One region of the Actinoplanes lobatus genome, then DNA from elsewhere that is predicted to be linked to it. Evidence: riboswitches for the same ligand, from Rfam matches in the RefSeq annotation. Region 1 holds a riboswitch; the other holds the start of a gene.
The links. Region 1 has a riboswitch for cobalamin ahead of BJ964_RS36135 (ribonucleoside-diphosphate reductase subunit alpha). Riboswitches for the same ligand answer to the same signal wherever they lie in the genome.

Region 1 (8,335 bases):
CCTTGCTCGGAAGGACAAGACGAAAGCAGCACATGTCAGCCGGCCGCTCGGTGTCGCGGTAGCCGGCTCACTCGCCGTCGCCGCGCTCGCGCCGGGAGTCCCGGCCCACGCGGAGGGCGTGCCCGCCACCACGACCGGAATCAGTGTCGGCCCGAACGGCTTACCCGTGCCGCAGGGCGCCGAAGCCCCGTCCGTCTCGACCGACGGGCGTTATGTGGCATTCCAATCGTTCGCCACCACCCTGGTGCCGGGGGACACCAACCGCTCCATGGACGTCTTCGTCCACGACCGGCAGACCGGCCGTACCGAACGGGTGAGTGTCGACACCTACGGCCGGGAAGCCACCGACATCGTCGCCCAGAGCTCGATCTCGGCCGACGGCCGGTACGTCTCCTTCATCACCGCCTCCCCGAACCTCTCCCTGCGGCCGGACACCAACCACGCCTCCGACGTGTTCGTCCGTGACCGCTCCACCGGGATCACCGACCGGGTCAGCGTCATGGCCGACGGCTCGGAGTCACCGAAGACGAGCCTGATCGCGCGAATCTCCGCCGACGGGCGCCACGTGGCCTTCGAGTCGGACAGCAACCTGGTGCCCGAGACACCAACAACCAAGCCGACGTGTACGTTCGCGACCTGGAAACCGGCACACTGACCTGGGCCAGCCGTGAGGCGTACCTGCGGCCGACGGAATCGCCGGCCCGGACCCCGACGGCGCGCCCGGCCATCTCGGCCGACGGCCGGTACGTCGCGTTCACCTCCGGCCAGCACGGGCTCGTCGCCGGCGACACCAACGGGCGGCGGGACGTCTTCGTACGGGACGTGCAGACCGGCGACATCGAGCGGGTCAGTGTGGCCTACGACGGGGCGCAGCCGACCGGAGAGAGCCAGGACCCGGTGGTCTCGGCGGACGGCCGGTTCGTCGCCTTCACGTCGTACGCCAGGAACCTGCTGGCCGGCGGGGACAACGACGTCACCTACATCACCAACGTCTTCCTCCGCGACCGCGGCAACTGAGCAGGGCTCTGCCCACCCGGGCAGACGAGTGGCCGGGGACATCGTGGACCCGCCCCCGGCATTCGCCACGGCTGACTCCGCGAACCCGGCACCAGTGCGCTGACCGGTGGCGGCCAGTCGCCGGGTACCTTCACTTCGAGCGCGACGCCTCGATGGCCTTCCCGGACTCCGAGTTCGGTTTCCTCGACCAAAGGAAGTTTCCGCGTAGATGAGTCCGAACAATCCTCAACTCGCCAATGCCGGGTCGAATCGAATCGCCGGCGCGCTCTTCCTCGTACGTTATTGCAACTGGCACTCGCACCGAGAGTTCGCGCCATGGTTTCTTGAAGTGCGTGAATTGATGTCGCGAGCCGTTGCGGTCGCCGCCACCGTAGTCGACGCGGAAGAGCGCACGGATCCTTCATCTCGGCAATTGCGTGACCATGCGATGGACTGGTTGGAGGGTTACGACCCGGACAGCGGGCCCTTCGGTACAAAACTCTTTCAGCACGTGAACCTCATCTACGAGGCATCGTCGCTGATGGAGGACCCGGGTGACCGGCAGCTGTTGAGTGACTGCATCCGGCGGGCAAGCCATCTTGCCGGCGGAGCGGTCTACCGCGGCCAAAGGCACTATCAAGGCCAATGGGAAGCCGTCGATTTTCCAGCTATCGAGGAGCAGGCGCAATCATTCGCGTCCAGCAATCTCGGGGAGGCGCTGGTGTTGAGTCGGGAGTTCGCCCGTCTCTATGCGGACGTCATGGAGCATTCCTTCCCCACATGACCGACGTGAGGTGGCCGGATGGCGCTACCTGGGTTCATTCGGGGGGAAATGCGGCTTCAGTGCCCGGCCGCGGCCTTTTCGAACGTACTCGACTCGCGCCTGGTCGAGGCTCAAACCACCGTTCGGTCCACCCCTGACGACTGCGCTGTCGTGATTGTCCTGGCCGTCGTCCTCCCACCAGCATTCATCGCAGATCTCGAAGTTCCCTCGCTCCGACAACGTGGCATGGCCGCAGCAGGGGCAGGTGTAAGGAGCGCCGCCGGCCCCGGCGTCTTCCGTAGCGGCGTATTGCTCATCCGGTGTGATGTGCCACCGCCGCGGGCCCGCATCGCCGAGGCGTCCGGTGTGCCGGAGCAGGACCTGCGTGGAATGCTGCCGCTTTCCGGTCTCCTGCCGCTGCTGGACAGTCGCGTCCGGCGCCAACCGAGCCAGCACGCGGGTGCTGAACTTCGCGGGTATCCACCAACTCACGTTCAGGCCCTGGGTGATGTCGTAGGTGTGGAGCACGACCTCGGCGACGCCGAGCGCAGCGAAACCACTGACGTCGCAGGGCCCGGAGTGCCAGGCCCGCGTGTCCGGCCCCGCGGCTCGCAGCGCCGCGACAAGCAGCCCACCGCATGCCTCGACGACCGCCAGCACCTCCGGCACCGAGGCGTCGTCGCGGATCACCAGATCCAGAGGCAGGTACGCATCCTGTACCCGGCCGGCCACTTGAGCCGCGTAGGCGAGCAGGTCATGACCGATGTGGGCAAGCGTCTCCCGGCAGGTCCGGTCGAGGGTGCCGGCCGTGACCGACCAGTCGAGGTCCACCAGTGGTTCGAGGACCTCGCCCATCGTTCGGACAGCACGCTCCAGATCCTGGGCTTCCATCCGGCGCATTCTGACAGGCCAGGCGGGCGCCAGAGTATCCAGGAGGACATGACCTCCGTTTCCACCCCATGGGGACGCGAGTGGCCTGGTTGAGAAACCTCAATAGATGTTCCTGTCCACCAGTCGCCAGAAGATGAATACAGCCACGCCGCCAACGATAGCGATTCCCCAGCTGGCAACGATGAAGCCGAGTGCCACAAATCCAATGCCGCCGACCAGTAGTGACCATCGGGTGACGGAACCCGGCGGAGCGAGCCGAGCCACTCGATCAAGAAGATTCTCCGAGGCGACCGACGCGGCCACAATGCCAAAGATCAGCAAGGCCAGGGCCGCAACGGCCAGAACGATCCACCCGACAGTGGCGGCACGTGCCGATTCCCCGGCCGCCCAGGAATTCAATGTCACGTCGTGATTCCTTTCACCGGCGCGTCGAGTCTGGATTCTCGCCCATGGAAGCGAACGCAATGGGCGCGGGGTCGCGAGCGGTAAGCCTCGCGTGTCAATAGTGAATGTTCTACGCGATAGGGTGGCGCAACGAGAAGCAAGGAACATGTTGTTGCATCGAGAAATTACATGGGAAACGATGGCGAGCACTCATCCTTTCGGTCAGCTGGATGCGCGGTCCGGCCTGACGAATGTGAATGATCACGTATGTCGTCGAGTGGAGATCTCGCGGCCATCGCCAAATTGTGATCTCTGGCGGGTGGCCATGCATGATCCGGTGCCCTCATCGCGGTTCCCCCGATACGAGCGCTTATTGATCCAGGGCCCCGGCAAAGTCCTAAATGAGGCCGAGGAGTGTCAACGGGCGGTTGCTGTCGCGGGCGTGATGGCGGGTGGCGGCGGCGATGTTGGTGGTTCCGGCTGCCCGTAATGCGCTGATGGCAGCGTCGCGGAGGGCGGCCATGACGTGTGGTCCGGTGCCGGTACGGATTTGGCTGCGGTCTTCTGCGTAGGTGACGTCGCGAACCCAGTGGATCTTGTTTTCGATGGTCCAGTGCCCGCGGATCCAGGCTGCCAGTTGGGCAGGTTTTGCCTGGTGGACGTGTAGGTCGGTGATGGCGTAGACGGTTTGGGTGGTGAAGCGCCGTGGCTGGTCGAGGCGGCGTCTACGACGGCGGATCTGCAGGGCTTGGACGGCATGCGGGAAGTCGATGCCTGCGGCGACGGTCACGATCCTCAGGGTGCGGATCTCCCGGCGGCCGTGGCCGCGGTCATCCTGGCGGGCAGCTTGCGGGACTTGCCGCCAGGGCAGACGGGAGAGCTGTTTGTGCAGGTGCGGTTGGTTGCCTTTGACGGTCAGGATCCAATGGGCGCCCCGTTCGGCGAGGTAGTCGACGTGTTCGCGCTGGCAGTGCATCGCGTCGGCGGTGATCACGGCGTCTCGTAGGTCGCCGATCTGGTCCAGCAGAGGCGCGAATCGGGTGATCTCATTGGTCTTGCTGTCGATATCGGTGCTGGCCAGGACCATGCCGGCGTTCTGATCGCAGGCGGCCAGCAGGTGCCGGGCGGTGCTGTCGCCGGTGCGGGATCCGCGCAGTGTCTTGCCGTCGACCGCGATGGCCTGCCGGCTTGTCGAGGTCTCGGCCCGGCCTACGAGCCAGACAGCGATCGCCGTGGTCAGCAGCTGCGCATCGAGGGCCTGCAGCAATCGGCGGATCATCGCTTCAGAGGGGCGCCGGTCAGGGGCGATACCCAGGGCGAGAGCTGTCGAGGCCGGAACGTCGGCGACCCATTCGGCGATCGCCGTATAGGAACGGCAGCCGGCGATCACGGCACAGACTGCTGCGATCACTACCGCCGTCAACCGGTGCCGGACCCCACGACGTGCCCGCGGATCAGGCAGGCAATCGAGCACTGCCACCAGGCCGCCAGCGGTTTCGGGCACGGTCAGAGCCGGTGCGCAGGACAAAGAGGAGATCAGCGATGATGGCAGTGCGGGCATGACTCACTTCGGATAGATCATCGTGGCGTAGGAACCTTGATGATCTTTCGAACCGGTCATGCCCGTCTTGCTACACCCAACAGCGGCGCTTCTACTCCAGATCCCCCAAGTCGGACACCGTCACGACTTTGCCGGGGCCCTGCTTATTGATCTGCCGCGAAGTAGGCGGTCGGCGGATGTTGTGCACGCGGCCGGCTCACTGGCCTACGCTGCCCGGGTGAGTTCGCCAGATGTTCTGAGCATCGACAGGCTGTCAAAAGGGCTTCTCGTCGAGTACCTCGGTGTTCTCACTGCCTCCGACTACGAGGAGCGACGGCGCCGCGTGCTGGCAGGGCAAGCACCTCAGGATTGAGCCGGTCATGGCGAGCCTACGATGTTCTTGATGTTGCGCTTGAAACGGCACTGGGAGGCGGCACCACTGACCTGGACGGGGAATGACCCCGACCAGATCAAACTGTGGTGACTCAGGATGATCGCCCTACTCGTCGCAGGGGCGAAGTATCAACGAGCGTGTCCACTCCGACTGCTTTTCGACCATGAGCGACACCCGGGCGCCGGGGTCGGGCGGGGTGCCTTCGTACTCGACAGTCTCGTAGGCCTCGCCGAAGTGGACGGTGTACTCGCGATTGCCCGGAAATACGCGCTCGACCGTTGCGTCGAGGACGGCGCCCACGGGCCGGCGTCGCGCGATCGCCGCCCATTCCGACCCCGACCGTCGGTGTGACCGCGCGCCCCGGCCACGCATGCCGGCGTCGAGCGGAAGCAGCCGAATCTCGAACCCGCGATGTTGGAGTACTTCGAACAGGCCCTTACGCCCGACGGGCGGCCATTGCGAGGGCTCCTCCGGCAGCGCCAGCGCATCGACCCAACCGGGAACCGGGTCGCCGACGTCGACCGCCATGCCCGCGCGCCCGGCACCCGCCGGGAATCCGGTCACCATTCCCCAGGTTCGCGATCCTCGTGGAAGTCGTCGCCGAACGGCGCTCAATTCATCCTCACCCATGACCTGACCATTATTGGCTTTCCGGCCGGTGGCGATCCGGGAACCGAACGCTCCGCCGAAGCGACTCACCCGGTAAGGACAGTCGGCGAGAAGGCGGGTCACGAGATGAGGTACGACGTGCGGAGACGGCGGCCACGGGGCTGGGCACATCCCGACCTTGCTGACGTCGACCTCGGCAGGGTGCTCGACGCTCTCGGCGACCCGGTGCGGCTGGAGGTCGTCCGGCAGTTGGCCACCGCTGGGGGAGTGGTGCAGGGTGCGTTCGACGTGCCGGTGACCGGCCAGACCCTCTCCCATCACCTGAGGACTCTCACCACCGCCGGTCTCGTACGCGTGAGCCAGGCCGGCCGGTTCCGTTGCTGCGAGCTGCGCACACGTGACGTGGAGAAGCGCTTTCCCGGCCTGCTGCCGGCGATCCTGGCCAATGCCGGTGTCGGCGCCCCACGAACGATGCCGCCATGAGGGTGACGGTTTGGACACACCATGTGGGGTTGTGACTTTCCGATGCCGCCCATATATGGTGTTCCCCGCAGCTGGTTCGGCCGCGCCCGTCAGGGTGTGTCCGAGGCAACAGGGAACCCGGTGTGAAACCGGGACTGCCCCGCAGCGGTGAGTGGGAACGACCGCCGTCATGAAGCACTGGGCTCGTCAGAGCCTGGGAAGCGACGGCCAGTAGGCGGCTTTACCCAAGGCCCACGAGTCCGAAGACCTGCCAGCGCGCCGTGCATCCACAGTGATGCGCGGCGGTCGAAGGCCGCGTGGGACGGCCGACGCCATCAGCCGGGCCCTTCCTGGGCCGCGGCGGCGTCCTCCTGCGCACCCGAGACCTCGGCCGGCGTGATGAGGGGGACGAGACATGACAGCAGCTACGCAGGATCCGCCGGCTACCGGACATGTGGTGCCGGAGCAGCGCCGCCATGTGATGCAGGTGCGCAAGAGAAACGGCGACCTGGAGCCGGTCGACGTCAACAAGATCGTCAAGGCGGTCGAGTTGTGGGTCGCTGATCTCGGTGAGGTCGACCCGCTGCGGGTGGCGACCAAGACCATCAGTGGCCTGTACGACGGGGCGACCACCGCTGAGCTGGACAAACTGTCGATCCAGACGGCGGCCGAGCTGATCGGCGAGGAACCGCAGTACTCGAAGCTCGCCGCCCGGCTGCTCGCCGCGTACGTCGACAAGGAGGTCCGCGGTCAGGGCGTCGCCAGTTTCAGCCAGTCGATCCGCTACGGCCACGGCCTCGGCCTGATCGGCGACGATACCGCGGCGTTCGTGGCCCGCAACGCGCGCAAACTCGACGACGCCGTGGACGCCGCCGGTGACCTGCGGTTCGAGTACTTCGGCCTGCGTACCGTCGCCGACCGCTACCTGCTGCGCCACCCACAGTCCCGCCTGGTCGTGGAGACCCCGCAGTACTGGCTGCTGCGGGTCGCCTGCGGACTGTCCAAGGACGCCCGGGAGGCGATCGGCTTCTACCGGCTGATGTCCTCGCTGGCCTATCTGCCCAGCTCGCCGACGCTGTTCAACTCCGGCACGCGGCACACCCAGATGTCGTCGTGCTTCCTGGTCGACTCGCCGAAGGACGAACTGGACTCGATCTACGAGCGCTACCACCAGGTCGCGAAACTGTCGAAGTTCTCCGGCGGCATCGGCATCGCCTGGTCACGCATCCGCGGCCGGGGCGCCCTGATCCGCGGAACCAACGGGAAGTCGAACGGCATCGTCCCGTTCCTGAAAACGCTCGACGCCGGGGTGGCGGCGGTCAATCAGGGGGGCCGCCGCAAAGGCGCCGCATGTGTCTACCTGGAGCCGTGGCACCCGGACATCGAGGAGTTCCTGGAACTGCGCGACAACACCGGCGAGGAGTCCCGCCGCACGCACAACCTGAACCTGGCGAACTGGATCCCGGACGAGTTCATGCGCCGCGTCGAGGCCGACGGCGAATGGTCGCTCATCGACCCGTCCGACGCCCCGTCACTGCCGGACCTGTTCGGTGACGAATTCACCGAGGCCTACCGGGCGGCCGAGAAGAAGGCCGTCAAAACCGTCAAAGCCCGAGACTTGTACGGCCGGATGATGCGCACTCTGGCGCAGACCGGCAACGGCTGGATGACGTTCAAGGACCGCTCGAACTCGCTGTCGAACCAGACGGGCGAGCCCGGCAACGTGATCCACCTGTCGAACCTGTGCACCGAGATCCTCGAGGTCAACAACGACGACGAGACAGCCGTCTGCAACCTCGGCTCGATCAACCTGGGTCAACACGTCAACGTTGACGGTGTTGACTGGGTCAAGTTGAGAGAGACGGTGCGGACCGCGGTCGTCTACCTGGACCGGGTCATCGACATCAACTACTACCCGTCGCAGCAGGCCGCAGCCTCGAACCCGCGGTGGCGGCCGGTCGGGCTCGGGCTGATGGGCTTGCAGGACGCGTTCTTCACCCTGCGACTGCCGTTCGACTCCGCCGAAGCCCGCGACCTGTCGACCCGCGTCCAGGAGGAGATCTTCCTGACCGCCCTGGAGACGTCGGCCGAACTCGCCGCCGCCGTCGGCCCGCATCCGGCGTACCCCGAGACCCGGGCCGCCAAGGGTGAGTTGCATCCGGACCTGTGGGGCGCCGAGGTCACGCAGACCGACCGGTGGGAGGCGCTGCGATCGACCATCGCCGCACACGGGCTGCGCAACTCGCTGCTGATCGCCATCGCGCCGACCGCGACGATCGCGTCCATCGCCGGCGCC
Region 2 (8,335 bases), 5.4 Mb from region 1:
GGGCCTGCATCGCCAGCTCAACCACCATCGTGTCCGTCATGCCCATCAGTTCGGGGACTTGAGGAAACGCCGGAGTGCGGAACGGGCAGGACCCGGTTGCCGTCCGGTTGTGCAAGATCAGCCGCGGACGGCCACCACGAGCGGTCCCCGGTCGCCCTCGATGATCCGGACCTTGACCCGGTAGTGCTCGGCCAGGTTCGGTTCGGTCAGCACCTCGGCGGGCGTGCCGGACGCGGCCACCCGGCCGGCGGCCAGCAGGAACATCCGGTCGGCGTACTCGCCGGCGGTGGTCAGGTCGTGCATGGTGGCGAGCACGGTCAGGCCCCGCTCGGCGCGCAGCCGGTCCACCAGCTCCAGCACCTCCTGCTGGTGACCGATGTCCAGGGCGCTGGTCGGCTCGTCCAGCAGCAGGATCCCGGCCCCCTGGGCGAGCGCCCGGGCCAGGAAGACCCGCTGCCGCTCCCCGCCGGAGAGGGTCTCGAGACGCCGCCCGGCGAAGGACTCCAGGTCCAGCGCGACCAGGACCTCCTCCACCGCGGCCAGGTCCGTCGCCGACTCCCGGCCCAGCGGCGGGATGAACGGGGTACGCCCGAGCAACACGTAGTCGAACACCCGCATGGCCGGCGGCACCACCGGTGACTGGAGCACGGTGGCCACCGCCTTGGCCCGTTCGCGGCGGGACAGACGGTCGGCCGGGACGCCGTGCCACCGGACCGTCCCGCCGAACGTCAGCAGCCCGCCGATGGCCCGCAGCGCGGTGGACTTGCCGGCCCCGTTCGGCCCGATGACGGTGACCCACTCGCCCTCGGCCACGTCCAGGTCCACACCGTCGACGATGAGGGTCCCGTCCAGCCGTACCGTGAGGCCCTCCACTTCAATAGCGCTCATGACGGCACCGCCCGGTTGGTCCGCAGCACCAGCACGAAGAAGGGCGCGCCGAGGAACGCCGTGACCACACCGATCGGGATCTCCGCGTCTCCGCCCGCGGTCCGGGCGACCAGGTCGGCGAGGACCAGGAAGGCCGCCCCGAACAGCAGCGACAGCGGCAGCAACGCCCGGTAGCTGGGCCCGGTCATCAGTCGCAGCGTGTGCGGCACGATGATCCCGACGAAGCCGATCAGCCCGGAGGCGCTGACCGCGGCGGCGGTGCCCAGCGAGGCCGCGATGATCAGCAGGTAGCGGGACCGCTGCGGGTGCAGGCCCAGGCTGGTCGCCTCGGCGTCGCCGACGGTCAGCACGTCCAGCTCGCGGCGCTGGGCCAGCACGATCGCGGCGGTCATCACCGTGTAGGGCAGGATCACCCGCACGTCGTGCCAGCCCGCGGTGGACAGCCGGCCGAGCGTCCAGGAGAACACCTCACGGACCGACTCGACGTTCCGTTGCAGCAGGTAGGTCTGCGCCGCGGACAGGAACGCCGACACCGCGACCCCGGCCAGGATCAGGGTGGCGGGCGACCGGTCCCGGCCCCCGGCCGCGCCGAGCAGCCAGGTGAGGGCCACCGCGCCGACCGCGCCCACGAACGCCGCCATCGGCGCCCCGATCGGCAGCTCGGTGACCTCGCCGGTGGCCCGCAGGACGATCACCGCGGTCACCCCGAGACCGGCGCCGGCCGCCACCCCGAGCAGGTGCGGATCGGCCAGCGGGTTGCGGAAGGCACCCTGGTAGGCGGCGCCGGCCAGGGCCAGCATCGAGCCGACCAGCGCGCCCAGCACCACGCGGGGCAGCCGGAGCTGGGTGAGGATCGCGATCTCACGGTCGGTCAGGCCGCTGTCCAGGCGTACCCCCGGAAGGAGATTGAGCATCTCCACCGCGACGCCGCCGGGCGGCAGCCGGACCGACCCGAAGGCCAGCGCCAGGACCATCGCTCCCAGCAGCGTGAGCACTCCGGCCGCCAGCCACACCGGGCGCAGCCCGGCAGGCCGGCGCCGGCTCATGGCGCCGCCTCCGCTTCGCTCCAGCGTCGCCATGAGTTCAAGACTGAGCCGATGATTCGCTCGCAAGCTCGCTCATTGGGGAACCTTGCTCACCGCGTCTCCGACGGCCTTGACCAGATCGACGGTACGGGGACCCCAGCGCGAGGCGATGTCGTCGTCGAGGGCGTAGATCTGGCCCTTGCCGACGGCGGCGATCGACGACCAGCCGGGCCGCGCCTTCACCGTCTCCGGGGACTGCTGGCAGCACTTCGTGTCGGCCAGGAAGATGGTGTCCGGGTTCGCCTGGACCAGCGACTCCTGGGCCAGCTGCGGGTAGCCGCCGAGCTTGCCGTCCGGGTCGGCGGCGTCGGCCACGTTGGTCATCCCGAAGAGGTTGAAGACCGAGCCGATGAAGGTCTTCGAGGTGGCCGAGTACAGGTCCGGGCCCAGCTCGTAGTAGTAGCTGAGCGGCTTGCTCCGGGCCGGCACCGACTTGACGATCGTGTCGATGTCCGCGGCCATCCGCTCGTTCAGCGCCTTCGCCTCGGCCGGGTGACCGGTGAGCGCGCCGAGTTCGGTGATCTCCCGGTAGGTGTCGTCGAGGGTGGCGGCGGCCGGTGACACGAACGCCGGGATCGACAGTTTGCCGAGCTGGGCCACGATGCCGTCGGAGTCGTTGGACAGCACCACGAGGTCCGGGTCCTTGGCCGCGATCGCCTCGGCGTTCGGCTTGAAACCGGACAGGTCGGTCTTCGGTGCGTCGGCCGGGTAGGTGGACTGGTCGTCGACCGCGGTGACCTGCGGCCCGGCGCCGATCGCGTAGAGCATCTCGGTGGCCGTCGGGCTCAGCGACACGATCTTCGCGGGCTGAGCGTTCAGGGTCACGGCGCCGACCGTGACCGGGTACGCCCCGGCGGCGGCGCTGGACGCGGTGGCGGGCTCGGGTTCGTTACTCGCACATCCGGTGAGGAACAGTGCGGTGGCCGCTATGGCAGCGGTGAGCAGGCGTTTCATCGGTCCTCCTGTCGGCCGGTCAGGTGGTGCTTCGCCGACAGGGGCCACGCTGGCCGCCGCCCGCGAGGCGCCCCTCCCCGGGAGCGCTGAATCGCGACCGACGCCCAGGCGACCTGGCTAGACCTCCGAAGAGGGATCACAGTTGCGGGACAGCTCCGGTTTCACACCGGCTTCGCTGCGGCGCGGTCCCTGAAACGCTAACCCACGGCCGTCCCGCAACCTCAACGGCATCACATGACGAGCCTTCCGGTCACATCGTCCGTGCTGATCAGGCCCCAGTGGCGGGAGTCCTGGGCCACCGGGCGACTGTCACCGAGCACGTAGACGGCGCCGTCCGGGACGGTGACCGGAGCGCACTCGGTGCCGACCACCTGGGACTCGAACGACAGGTACGGCTCGTCGAGCGCCGTGCCGCCGCGCAGCACCCGCCCGTCCCGGCACTCGATGCGGTCACCGGGCAGGCCGATGACCCGGAGCAGGGTCTCGTGTCCGGGCGCGTCCGGGATCGGGAGAGCGACGATGTCGCCGTGGTCGATGCCGGTCACCCGGTAGCCGATCCGGTCGACCAGGTGGCGGCTCGTGACGGCGAGGGTCGGATTCATGGCGTTGCTCGGCACGAACCAGATCGAGAAGGAGAACGACGTGGTCACGGCGAGCAGCACGGCGGCCAGCGCGACCCCGTAGGCGACCGGCCGCTCCCGTGCCGCCACCCACAGCCCGCCGGCGGTCCAGCGCAGCGCCGCCCAGGTCCCGGTGGTCTGATCGAACTCGGCCAGCACCGCTTCACCCCACGGCTTGCCCGTGACCGCGGTCCTCAGGATCAGGTACAGCACCCGCCTCATGCCGGCCTCACGATCGCCAGGCTCGTGCCCCGGCGGGCCGCGGCCTTGGCCGCCGCGTCGGCCAGCCGGACCCGGGCCAGCGCCACCCCGTCGCCGGTCAGCCGGTAGGTGTGCCGGGGCGGGCGGCCGGGCTGGTCGGAGGGCTCCCAGCCGGCCTCCAGCAGCGCCTGCTCGGTGAGGCGCATCAGGATCGGGTAGAGCGTCCCGGAGGCCAGGCCGGTCTCGCGGCTCAGGTCGTAACCGTAACGCCAGGTGGACGGGTCCTTCATCAGCGCCTCGAAGAGCCGCAGGGTCTGCGGCGAGGCATGCGGTGTCCTCGGCATGACCGAAACTCTACATAACTCGACTTACCTGAAGTCAAGAGGCCGGCATCAAACGGATGCCGGCTCAGGAGTTCTTGCGGTGCTCCACGACGTCGGCGGCGGCGACCCGGTCCCCCGCGGCGGCCGCCTCCTCGTCACCGGCGAGCGCCGAGCGAAGCCGGTCCCTCTCCGCGGTGCGGCGGGCCGCCATCTCGCCGAGCTGCTCGGCCATCTCGTCACGCCACCCGCGCAGCAGGATGAACGAGAGAGCGGCCGAGGCGACGAACGCCACCATGGCGCAGACCAGGACGTTCAACGGCGTCAGGAGGAACAGCACGGCGAAGGCGGCCACGAACAGTCCGAGGCGGCCGAGCGTGTACTTGACGGCGGGCTTCATGCGTTATCTCCCTCAGCCGGACCGGTGACTGAGCCACCGAAGGCCGTAGAACCAGACCAGGCAGTACACGACCGTACCGGTCAGGGCGCCGGAGCCGCCGCTGACCAAGGGCGGAGCGACCTCGGACACCAAACCGGCCACGGTCATCCCGACCGCGACACCGAAGCCGGCGGCCAGGCCACTCACCATGATCCGGTGGGCGCCGAAGCCCTCGGCCCGGAACTCCTCGACGAACAACCAGACGGGCAGGATCAGCGCGAGCCAGCCGTTCGACTCACCGAACTCACCGAGGCCGGTCAGCGCCATCACCGCCTCGAAAATCAACAGTACGGCGGCGCCGGCGGCCAGCCCGGCGAAGGCGGAACCCAGCAGGTCACCGATCGTCGCCAGGCGGCCGGTCGCGTCCTTCTTCAGCTGGGTCATCAACGTCACCGTCCGTGTGGGGTCAGGCCCAGATCTTCTGGGGCTCGCTGCGGCGCTCGGCCAGCGACGGCGCCTTCTCGTACTCGCGTACCACCTGATAACGAGTGTCCCGCTCGACCGGCTGGAATCCGGCGTCCCAGATCATGTCGAGCAGGTCCTCGCGGTGCATGGTGTGCGGCGTGCCGTACGAGTCGGCGTCGTGGGTGATCTTGTACTCCACCACCGAGCCGTCCAGGTCGTCGGCGCCGAAGTTGAGCGACAGCTGGGCCACCGAGAGACCGTGCATGACCCAGAAGCACTTCACGTGCGGCACGTTGTCGAACATCAGCCGGGACACCGCGAACGTCTTCAGCGACTCGGCCGGCGCCGCCATCGTGGTGCGCTCCTGGATCCGGTTGCGGACCTTGCCGTCCGCCGAGTCGTGGAAGTCGTGCTGGTAGCGCAGCGGAATGAAGACCGCGAACCCACCGGTCTCGTCCTGGAGCTCGCGCAGCCGCATCACGTGGTCGACCCGGTGCCGCGGTTCCTCGATGTGCCCGTACAGCATGGTGGCGGGCGTCCTCATGCCCTTCTCGTGGGCCAGCCGGTGGATCCGCGACCAGTCCTCCCAGTGGCACGCGTGGTCCACGATGTGCTGCCGGACCTCCCAGTCGAAGATCTCGGCGCCGCCACCGGTCAGCGACTCCAGGCCGGCGTCCATCAGCTCGTCCAGGATCTCGCTGGCCGACAGCCCACTGATCTTCTCGAACCACTGCACCTCGGTCGCGGTGAAGCACTTGAGCTTCACGTTCGGCAGCGCGGCCTTCAGCTCACGCAGTACCTTCGGGTAGTACCGCCAGGGGAGGGTGGGGTGCAGGCCGTTGACGATGTGCAGCTCGGTGAGCTGCTCGTCCTCCATCTCCTTGGCCTTGCGGACGGCCTCGTCGATGCGCATCGTGTACGCGTCCTTCTCACCCGGCTTGCGTTGGAAGGAGCAGTACGCGCAGCTGGCCGAGCAGACGTTGGTGAGGTTGAGGTGCCGGTTGACGTTGAACATCACCCGGTCACCGTTCAGCTCGGTGCGCTTGTGGTGCGCCAGGCGGCCGAGCCAGGCGAGATCATCACACTCGTAGAGCGCGACACCGTCCTCGCGGCTCAGCCGCTCACCGGCGTAGACCTTCGCTTCAAGCTCGCGCTTCAACCCCGCATCCATGCGGTCGAGGGTACGTCCCGTCGCTCGAGTGGCCCGCGGCACCGTTGAGTCGAATAATTCTCAGCATGCTTTCACCTTCATTGGATCGACATGGGTGCGCGGCTTGCGGTATGAACCAGTAGGAACGACAAGCGGCGGTCCCCCACCGACGCGGACGGGGAGCTGATGTCCAAGGCATTGCGGCACGGATCGCCGAATCGCATGCGCTACGTGCGATCCCGCTTTCGACCTGTCGTGTGCTCAGCCGCGATCGCGGCCGCGATCGCAGCGCTCTTCCAGCCGATCCCGGCGATGGCCGATCCCGTCTCGGTGACCGGCTCCACCTCGGTGCCGGACGCCGGCGCACGCCCCCCGCAGCTCGCCTCGCTCGTCCTCCCCGGCACGCAGACCGCCAGCCCCACCCCGACCACCCCGTCGCTCATCACGCCCGGAGTCGTCGCCAGCCCGGTCATTCAGAAAGTGGAGAAGGGCCGCGCCGAGATCGCCGCCCTCGGCGACCAGCTGATCCGGCTGGGCCAGGATCGCGACCTCGCTCAGACCCACCTCACCGCCGCGGCACAGCGGGTCACCGAGACCCAGCAGGCCGCCGCCCAGGCGAAGACGGTCGCCGCCGAGGCCGCCGCCGCGACCATGCAGGAGGCCGCCGCCCTGCCGCCCGGCACCCTCGACTCCGGCCTGCTCGAGCTCGACGCGCTGTCCCGCATGCAGCGTGGTGACGCCACGTCGTACGAGGCGGCCGCCTCACGCCTGGCCGCCGCCGATGCCACGGTGAAGACCGCCACCGAGGAGCACCTGCTCGCCAGCAACCGGCATGGCAGCCTCTCCGCACAGTGGACCGCTCTGAACACGCAGCTCAGCCGGAAACAGGCGGCCCAGAAGAAGTACGAAGACGAGCACCGCGCCGAGATCAGCGCCGCCGAGAGCACGGCGAACGCGGCCGACCAGCAGCTCGGCGCCGAGTACCTGGCCGGCTCCCAGGAGGGCCGCGACGCCGACCCCCGCGCGGTGAAGGCGCTCGAGTACGCGCTGGCCCAGCGCGGCGATCCGTATGTGTGGTCCGAGGAGGGCCCGGACCGGTACGACTGCTCCGGCCTGATGTACGCGGCCTACCGCTCCACCGGCTACCCGCTCGTCCGGGTCTCCCGCGATCAGTACTACCAGACCCGTGACCGGGTGGTCTCCCGCTACTCGCTGCTCCCCGGCGACCTGCTTTTCTTCAGCTCCTCCAGCAGCTGGACGGGCATCCACCACGTCGCCATGTATGCGGGCGAGGGCATGATGGTCGAGGCCCCGCGGACCGGCCTGAACGTCCGTCTCACCCCGGTCCGGTGGAGCCGCCTGTTCGCGGCGACCCGGGTGTACGGGTCGATCGAGGGCGACACCGAGACGCCGGACCTCGGCGCTCCCGACCCGGACGAGCCGGCCACCACGTCGCCGAGCCCGAGTTCGACCACCAGCAAGCCGCCGACCAGCCCGTCGAGCAGCCCGTCGAGCAGCCCGTCGAGCAGCAAGACGCCGAAACCGAGCACGTCCGGTTCGACGTCCCCGTCGGCCTCGCCGTCGACGTCGCCGTCCACCTCACCGTCGCCGTCGCCGTCGGCCAGCCCGTCGACGAGTCCCACCCCCAAGCCGTCCGACAGCACGACCCCGGTGACCACTCCGTCCCCGGGCGAGAGCAGTTCGTCGTCCTCGGCCGCCGCGACGACGTCGTCGGCCGGCTCCGCGTCTGTGACGTCGGCGTCGAAGACCGCCGCGACGTCCGATTCGAAATCCGCCTCCCCGTCCGCTTCGTCCAGCGACTGAGCCAGTCGCGCCGGCAAGAATCGAGTAGTACGCCCGGAAAACGGCCCATCCGTCGATCGGATAACCGTCCCGGAGCGGGTGCCGCTGATGCCGGGTGTGTTCACACCGGCTGATGTGGCACGGTTAAGGTCAGCGCCCGACGTCCGAAACCGTCGGCAGCGGTGGTCGGTTCGGGAGGATTTCCATGGACGAGCAGCAGGCGACCAAGGACGGCGAAATCGGGACGCCGCCCGCTGCGCCGCCGCCCGCTAACGACGCCGAGGGGTTCGCGCCACCACCCCCGCCGGCGCCTGGTGCTCTGTGGGCCGCCCCCTCGGACAGCGTGGCTCCCGCCCCCGACGCCCCGGCCGCTCCGGCCGTCAAGGCGTCCGCTTCGGTCCAGGTCTCCGCAACCCCCGCAGCGCCCGCCACCGATTCAGCCGAGCCAGCCGAGCCGGCCCCGGGCGCCC

Region 2: another riboswitch for cobalamin. It lies ahead of BJ964_RS11535 (ABC transporter substrate-binding protein); the one in region 1 lies ahead of BJ964_RS36135 (ribonucleoside-diphosphate reductase subunit alpha).

What each region holds. Positions count from the first base shown of each region.
Region 1 is NZ_JACHNC010000001.1:7,867,333-7,875,667, reverse strand. Features, by position in the region: gene BJ964_RS36175 (TolB family protein) at 1-655, shown strand, start outside; gene BJ964_RS36170 (TolB family protein) at 622-1,017, shown strand; gene BJ964_RS36165 (hypothetical protein) at 1,226-1,780, shown strand; gene BJ964_RS47525 (CPCC family cysteine-rich protein) at 1,805-2,650, opposite strand; gene BJ964_RS36155 (hypothetical protein) at 2,750-3,055, opposite strand; gene BJ964_RS36150 (ISAs1 family transposase) at 3,432-4,595, opposite strand; gene BJ964_RS36145 (hypothetical protein) at 5,074-5,700, opposite strand; gene BJ964_RS36140 (ArsR/SmtB family transcription factor) at 5,704-6,060, shown strand; cobalamin riboswitch at 6,116-6,329, shown strand; gene BJ964_RS36135 (ribonucleoside-diphosphate reductase subunit alpha) at 6,455-8,335, shown strand, end outside.
Region 2 is NZ_JACHNC010000001.1:2,498,018-2,506,352, reverse strand. Features, by position in the region: gene fliQ (flagellar biosynthesis protein FliQ) at 1-40, opposite strand, end outside; gene BJ964_RS11545 (ABC transporter ATP-binding protein) at 118-888, opposite strand; gene BJ964_RS11540 (FecCD family ABC transporter permease) at 885-1,967, opposite strand; gene BJ964_RS11535 (ABC transporter substrate-binding protein) at 2,007-2,927, opposite strand; cobalamin riboswitch at 3,018-3,166, opposite strand; gene lepB (signal peptidase I) at 3,158-3,769, opposite strand; gene BJ964_RS11525 (PadR family transcriptional regulator) at 3,766-4,092, opposite strand; gene BJ964_RS11520 (DUF4229 domain-containing protein) at 4,157-4,468, opposite strand; gene BJ964_RS11515 (hypothetical protein) at 4,481-4,891, opposite strand; gene mqnE (aminofutalosine synthase MqnE) at 4,914-6,083, opposite strand; gene BJ964_RS11505 (C40 family peptidase) at 6,318-7,886, shown strand; gene BJ964_RS11500 (hypothetical protein) at 8,071-8,335, shown strand, end outside.